2 regions of the Ruminococcus sp. 1001136sp1_2201st1_G3_2201SCRN_220225 genome follow, and region 2 is predicted to be linked to the other one. Evidence: riboswitches for the same ligand, from Rfam matches in the RefSeq annotation. Region 2 holds a riboswitch; the other holds the start of a gene.

Region 1 (3,136 bases), on a different contig from region 2:
TTCCGGGGATTTTATTATTATCTGATCTTATTCAAAAATCCAAATGGTTCCTTATCTTCCAGAAAATGCATCAGCATATATGCCGTCATGATCGCTACATTCTCTTCCTTCAGAATCCGCTTCACTTCCTCGCGGTCCGCCAGAATCACTTCAATCTCTTCCGTATCTTCCTGTGCCTTGGAACTGATTTCGCCGCTGGCATATCCATATACAGTCGCACAAGACTCGTCTGTCATTCCTACAGTAGTGAAATAAGGCTTCTGGTAAGCTTCTGCTACCGGAATGGGATCAAGCTTCAGTCCGGTTTCCTCGTACATTTCACGAATTGCGCCTTCATGGTAATTCTCATCCGGCTCTACCAGACCAGCTGGAAATTCATAAATATAATCGCCTAATGTATAACGATATTGGCGAATCAACACCACTTTGTCATGTTTTTCGCCATAAATGCTATAAATGATCACACCGTCCGGATTGTTCTTATGTGTCACCATTTTCAAGCTGTCTACATCTTTTGCACGGGAAGACACAAAATAGTTTACCGGGGTATTGTGCACACTGGTGGCTTTTACATTATAAAGGTTTACATAACGATTATCTGTCTGTTTGGTAATGCTGTTGATTTTTCCCATAGGAACCTCTTTTCGTCAGTTCTTGCTGTTCTGGTCAGAGGTCTATCTAGATCTCACCAAGGAACAGAGAATCAGTCACCGCGAAGAATCACACGAATTCTTTTATAAATAAAGAACACGATCACTGAGGTTAATGTGTATTTGAATAAATTGAATGGTACAAGGATCATAATTGCAAAAGTAAGAAGGTTGGTTACACCGCTGTGTACTGCTGCACCCATTTCAATAAATGCCTGTACCGGCATTCCAAATGCCTTGCCGTATGCAGGAAGAAGTACAAATGCGTTTACAAAGCATGCAAGCACTGTGGTAAGAATTACACCAGCTGCCATACCTGCCACTGCATGTGTTCTTGTCTTCTTATGCTGATAACGATAGATCAGTCCGGCTGGAACTACATAAGAACAGCCAAAGAGGAAGTTTGCCACATCACCAACGCCTGCTGTCATAGTTCCCTTAGTTACCAGATGTACCAGAATCTTCACCAGTTCGATCAGTATACCTGCTACAGGTCCCATTGCAAAAGAACCGATCAGTGCTGGAATCTCAGAGAAATCCAACTGATAAAAGGACGGTGCCAGAAATGGCAGCGGTACCTCAAAATTCATCAACACACCTGCCACAGCGCCTAACATTGCTACCTGGGCAATGGTTCTGGTGCGGCTTCGCTCCATTACATTTCCATTTTTGATTACTTGTTCGCTCATACTCATTGCTCCTTAAATTATAATATTTAAAGAAAATTTCTGCAAGTATGGGATTAAAATGTTACCAGTAAACAGTAACGGTTACTGTTCACCAGTAACGTTAAAATCACCACATAAAAAGCCCCGAAATCTCTTCCGGGGCAATGAGCACGTACAAAAAAATCAACCGATCTAAATATTCTGCGCGTTCTTCTCTCATCCAGACTTTACTGTCGGTTTTGGAATTTCACCAAATCAGCCGCCAAAGCGGGTCGCGGACTATACCGCCGGTAGGGAATTTCGATTTCCAAGGATTTCGATCACCCTGCCCCGAAGAAATTTTCTTTTCATGGTGGATTATACAATAGAAATAGGATAATTTCAATAGGAAATCTATTTGTACATTTATTTCATATTTTCTATTATATATCTATTATCATTTGTCTTTATTTGCCTCCACAACATGCACATCCATCTGCGGATACGGAATAGAAATTCCGTTGGCATCAAAAGATTCTTTGATTTTCTCATTCAGCCGCCATTTGATCTTCCAGTATTTATCGGTGGGAACCCAGACGCGAAGCCCCATGACTACGGCGCTGTCAGCAAGTTCGTCTACAAAGACCAGCATGTCTTTGTCCGATTTGGTTCCGGGATCTTCCTGTAAAATGTGCTGCAAAAGCTTTTTTGCTTTCTTAATATCAGAATCATAGGAAATTCCCACTTTGATTTCCAGGTTACGCAAATTCTGCGCAGTTACATTGATAATGGTGCTGTTGGATAATTTTCCATTTGGAATGATTACATGCTTATTGTCAATGGTGATCAGGGTCGTATAGAACATCTCAACCTTATATACGGTTCCCTCCGTCCCACCAGCCTGATCCTGTATAATATAATCTCCTACCTGAAATGGCTTAAACAAAAGTAGCATAACGCCGCCAGACAGATTCTCCAGACCGCCCTGCAAAGCAAGACCAATGGTAACGCCGGCAGTTCCCAGAAGAGCTGCTACTGAAGATTCCTTCACACCGAAATTAGTAGCTATATTAAAAATCAGAATCAGATACAGCAAAAATTTTCCAAAAGAACAGATGAACTGGGCAACCCCCATGTCTATGCCGGCCTTTTCCATGGAACGCTTCGCAACTTTCAGCAGCCACTTGATCAGCTTTGTTCCCACATAAAAAGCTACAATAGAAAGAACCACTTTCATTCCGAAGCTGATCAAATCCGGAATATGACCGTTAAAGTAAGCCTTGATCTGATCCCAGTTGGAGCTTACTTTATCCACTGTTTCCTGGACAGTCTCCTGAACTGCATTCTCTATAACCTGTCCTTCCAAATTCCCATCTCCTTTTTTCAGTCCTTTCCCGTAAACAATTCTGTTTCTTGCTATCCAAAAACAATTTCGTCCTGTTTTCCACCGGAAATTCATTTTGGAAACAAATTATCCACCGTCTACTGCAAGACTCTCCACAGTATCAACTGCGCTGCCAGAATTAACGGCACACCCAGACGGAATTTCCATTTTCTGATTTTATGATGAAAAAATTGCATTCCAAGAAGAGCTCCAGCGGAACCGCCAATGGCAGCCACCGCAAGAAGCTGGGCTTCCGGGATGCGCCACTGTTTCCGGATGGCTTTCTGTTTATCGATGCCATACATCCCGAATGCTGCAATATTAACGAAAACCAGATATACAACAAGAATATTTTCTAACATTTTAATCCAACTCTCTAATTTCCCTGCCAAACACGCTATAAAGCGTGTTTGAAAAAGGCTTTCTACAAGGCAATGGCAAGAGAAATAATGTTT
Region 2 (3,136 bases):
AGGATTGGATCAAAAAAGTTCGCAATGATGTATTTGATGCTCCTATTCTCGTTACTGCAGGCGGGTTATTTCATTATTTTGAGGAACATAAGGTCATTGCCCTTCTGCGTATGATTGGGCAATTTGGAAATATGGAAGTTGTTTTTGATACGGTGAACAAAAGAGGAATGACCATGATGAAGAAAAAATATATGAAACAGGTCGGCCATGCCGATGCACAAATGTTCTTTTATGTGAATTCAGCGGAAGAACTGGCAGCAAAGATCGGGGGTAATGTGAAGGTGATTGCGGAGGAACCATACTATCGTTACATCCCTAAAAATGGCTTAAAGCTATCCACAAAGGTCAGTATGACAGTTTCTGATCAATTCAAGATGGTAAAGATGATACATCTAAAACTATAGTGGATATACAATATCAGAGAGAGAGAACTTTATCATTTTTTCGGACGCACTGATGAAACACCATCAAAAGCCGCTTTCTATCACCAGCGTGCAAAATTAAAAGATAATGCACTATGGGAACTTTTGCAAATCTTTAACCAGAAGCTTCAACCAACTCTATACAGAAACCGTTATCGTTTGGTTGCTTGTGACGGTTCTGTTGCTGATGAAGTCGATCCGGAACTTCTGGCAAAAGTATTGGCTAATCCAGAGATGTGGGCATTGCTCAATTCACTGGCGAAAACGATGAAGTAATGAAAAATAGTGAAAAAATAGTGTAATTTTAATGAAAAAACAATTCATAAAACGATATAATATATGGATAAAATGAGGATATTTATTGTGTATATGGATATTCTATCTCCATCAGTAAACTAAGTAAAATAAAAATTCTGCTTTACAAACAACAGATAAAGTATTAAAATAAACAAAAAGATATCTTCAGGGCAGGGTGAGATTCCCTACCGGCGGTAAAGCCCGCGAGCCGAGAGGCATGATCCGGTGAGATTCCGGGGCCGACAGTACAGTCTGGATGGAAGAAGATGATAGTACAGTTGATTTTTTGTATGAATGAATGTAGTATCAGAGCTCTGAGATGGTGATCCATTTCAGAGCTTTTTATATAGGAAAATCAGACATTCATTTATCAATCATATGTAACAGATCAATTCCACCCTGCAGATATTTCTGCAGGCTTTTTTTGTATCTGGTACATCGTTTTCGAAATAACTATACCATTCACTTGTCTGTGAATCCGATTGCACATGTTTAAAAGCCTCGGCGTAGCCCAGGCAAAGAACAGGAATAAGAAAGAAGGAATAGAAATGACGGATCAGGAATATATGCTTCGGGCTATTCAACTGGCCAAAAAAGGAGAAGGCTGGACGAATCCCAATCCTATGGTAGGGGCAGTGATCGTAAAAGACGGAAAGATCATCGGGGAAGGCTATCATAAAAAGTATGGAGAACTTCACGCGGAACGTAATGCAATTGCTTCTCTTACAGAATCAGCAGAAGGTGCGGTGATTTATGTCACGTTGGAGCCTTGCTGTCATCATGGTAAAACACCTCCATGTACGGAAGCGATCATTGAACAGAAGATCAGAAAAGTGGTGATCGGTTCCAGAGATCCGAATCCGAAAGTGGCAGGAAAAGGTGTACAGATGTTAAGGGAAGCCGGTGTAACAGTAGTTGAAGATTTTATGAGAGAAGAATGTGATCAGCTGAACCCGGTGTTTTTCCATTATATTACTACGAAGACCCCTTATGTGGTAATGAAGTATGCCATGACACTGGATGGGAAGATCGCAACGAAAACAGGAGCATCAAAATGGATCACCGGAGAATCTGCACGAAAAGAAGTACAGCATATGCGGCATCAGTACATGGGAATCATGGCTGGTATTGGAACTGTGCTTGCAGATGATCCGATGTTAAACGTCCGGGTAGAAGGCTGGAAAAGTCCTGTCAGGATTGTGTGTGACAGTAAGCTCAGGATCCCGCCGGGCAGTCAGATTGTAAAAAGTGCGGAAAAGTACCGGACGATCGTGGCTTATGCAGAACAGAAAAATGCAAAAGAGAAAATAAAAATATTACATACCATGGGAGTTGAAACCATTTACTGTCCCGACGAAAAGAATCAGATAGACCTTAAGAAGCTGATGGCAGATCTTGGAAACAGAGGCATTGACAGCATCCTCCTGGAGGGAGGAGGTACGTTAAATGACAGTGCACTGCGAGCTGGAATTGTAAAGGAAGTACAGGCTTTTGTGGCACCAAAGCTGTTTGGCGGTGTGGCTGGGAAGACACCGGTAGAGGGTATTGGAGTTGAACTGCCGTCTGAAGCAGTGGAACTGAAATATACAGATATCTGTCAGATCGGTGAGGATATCCGGATAAAATGTCAGGTGTGTGATAAAAAACAGGAGGAATCATGTTTACAGGAATCGTAGAAGAGAAAGGAAAAGTCCGTTATATACAGCTGACAGGGGAATCAGGGATCCTGGCAGTGAAAGCCCGGAAAGTCCTGGAAGGGACAAGGATCGGTGACAGTATCGCTGTGAATGGTGTGTGTCTGACAGTTACGTCGATTCAGCCGGACGGATTTACTGCCGATGTGATGGCAGAGACGATCAGAAGAAGCAGTCTTGGCAGCTGCAAGGCCGGAAGCCAGGTAAACCTGGAACGTGCAATGGCTGCAGACGGTAGGTTCGGGGGACACATAGTAAGCGGCCATATTGATGGGACTGGCGTGATACGTTCCATGCTCCGGGAAGAAAATGCCATCTGGGTATCAATTGAGACATCGCCACAGATTTTGCATCTGATCGTGGAAAAAGGATCCGTCTGTATTGATGGGATCAGCCTGACAGTTGCAAGGGTTGATGAAGCTGGTTTTCAGGTGTCGGTCATTCCACATACAGGAGAAGAAACCACTCTTTTGGAAAAGGTGCCGGGGGATCTGGTTAATCTGGAAAATGATGTGATCGGAAAATACGTAGAAAAACTGCTTGGCATCAGAAAAAACGAAGAAGAGAAAAAAGAATCCGGAATTACGATGGAGTTTCTTGAAGAATTCGGGTTTTAGAACAGGAGGATATACACTATGTCACAAAATTATCAGTACAACACAATTGAAGAAGCACTTAGGGATCTTAAGGAAGGAAAAATAGTTCTGGTCACAGATGATCCGG

The links. Region 2 has a riboswitch for FMN ahead of ribD (bifunctional diaminohydroxyphosphoribosylaminopyrimidine deaminase/5-amino-6-(5-phosphoribosylamino)uracil reductase RibD). Riboswitches for the same ligand answer to the same signal wherever they lie in the genome.
Region 1: another riboswitch for FMN. It lies ahead of AB5642_RS07390 (ECF transporter S component); the one in region 2 lies ahead of ribD (bifunctional diaminohydroxyphosphoribosylaminopyrimidine deaminase/5-amino-6-(5-phosphoribosylamino)uracil reductase RibD).

What each region holds. Positions count from the first base shown of each region.
Region 1 is NZ_JBCOME010000016.1:49,675-52,810, forward strand. Features, by position in the region: gene AB5642_RS07385 (NUDIX hydrolase) at 18-632, opposite strand; gene AB5642_RS07390 (ECF transporter S component) at 704-1,339, opposite strand; FMN riboswitch at 1,523-1,660, opposite strand; gene AB5642_RS07395 (mechanosensitive ion channel family protein) at 1,755-2,663, opposite strand; gene AB5642_RS07400 (DUF1294 domain-containing protein) at 2,780-3,043, opposite strand.
Region 2 is NZ_JBCOME010000015.1:62,180-65,315, forward strand. Features, by position in the region: gene AB5642_RS07110 (class I SAM-dependent methyltransferase) at 1-404, shown strand, start outside; FMN riboswitch at 877-991, shown strand; gene ribD (bifunctional diaminohydroxyphosphoribosylaminopyrimidine deaminase/5-amino-6-(5-phosphoribosylamino)uracil reductase RibD) at 1,268-2,395, shown strand; gene ribE (riboflavin synthase) at 2,377-3,030, shown strand; gene AB5642_RS07125 (bifunctional 3,4-dihydroxy-2-butanone-4-phosphate synthase/GTP cyclohydrolase II) at 3,049-3,136, shown strand, end outside.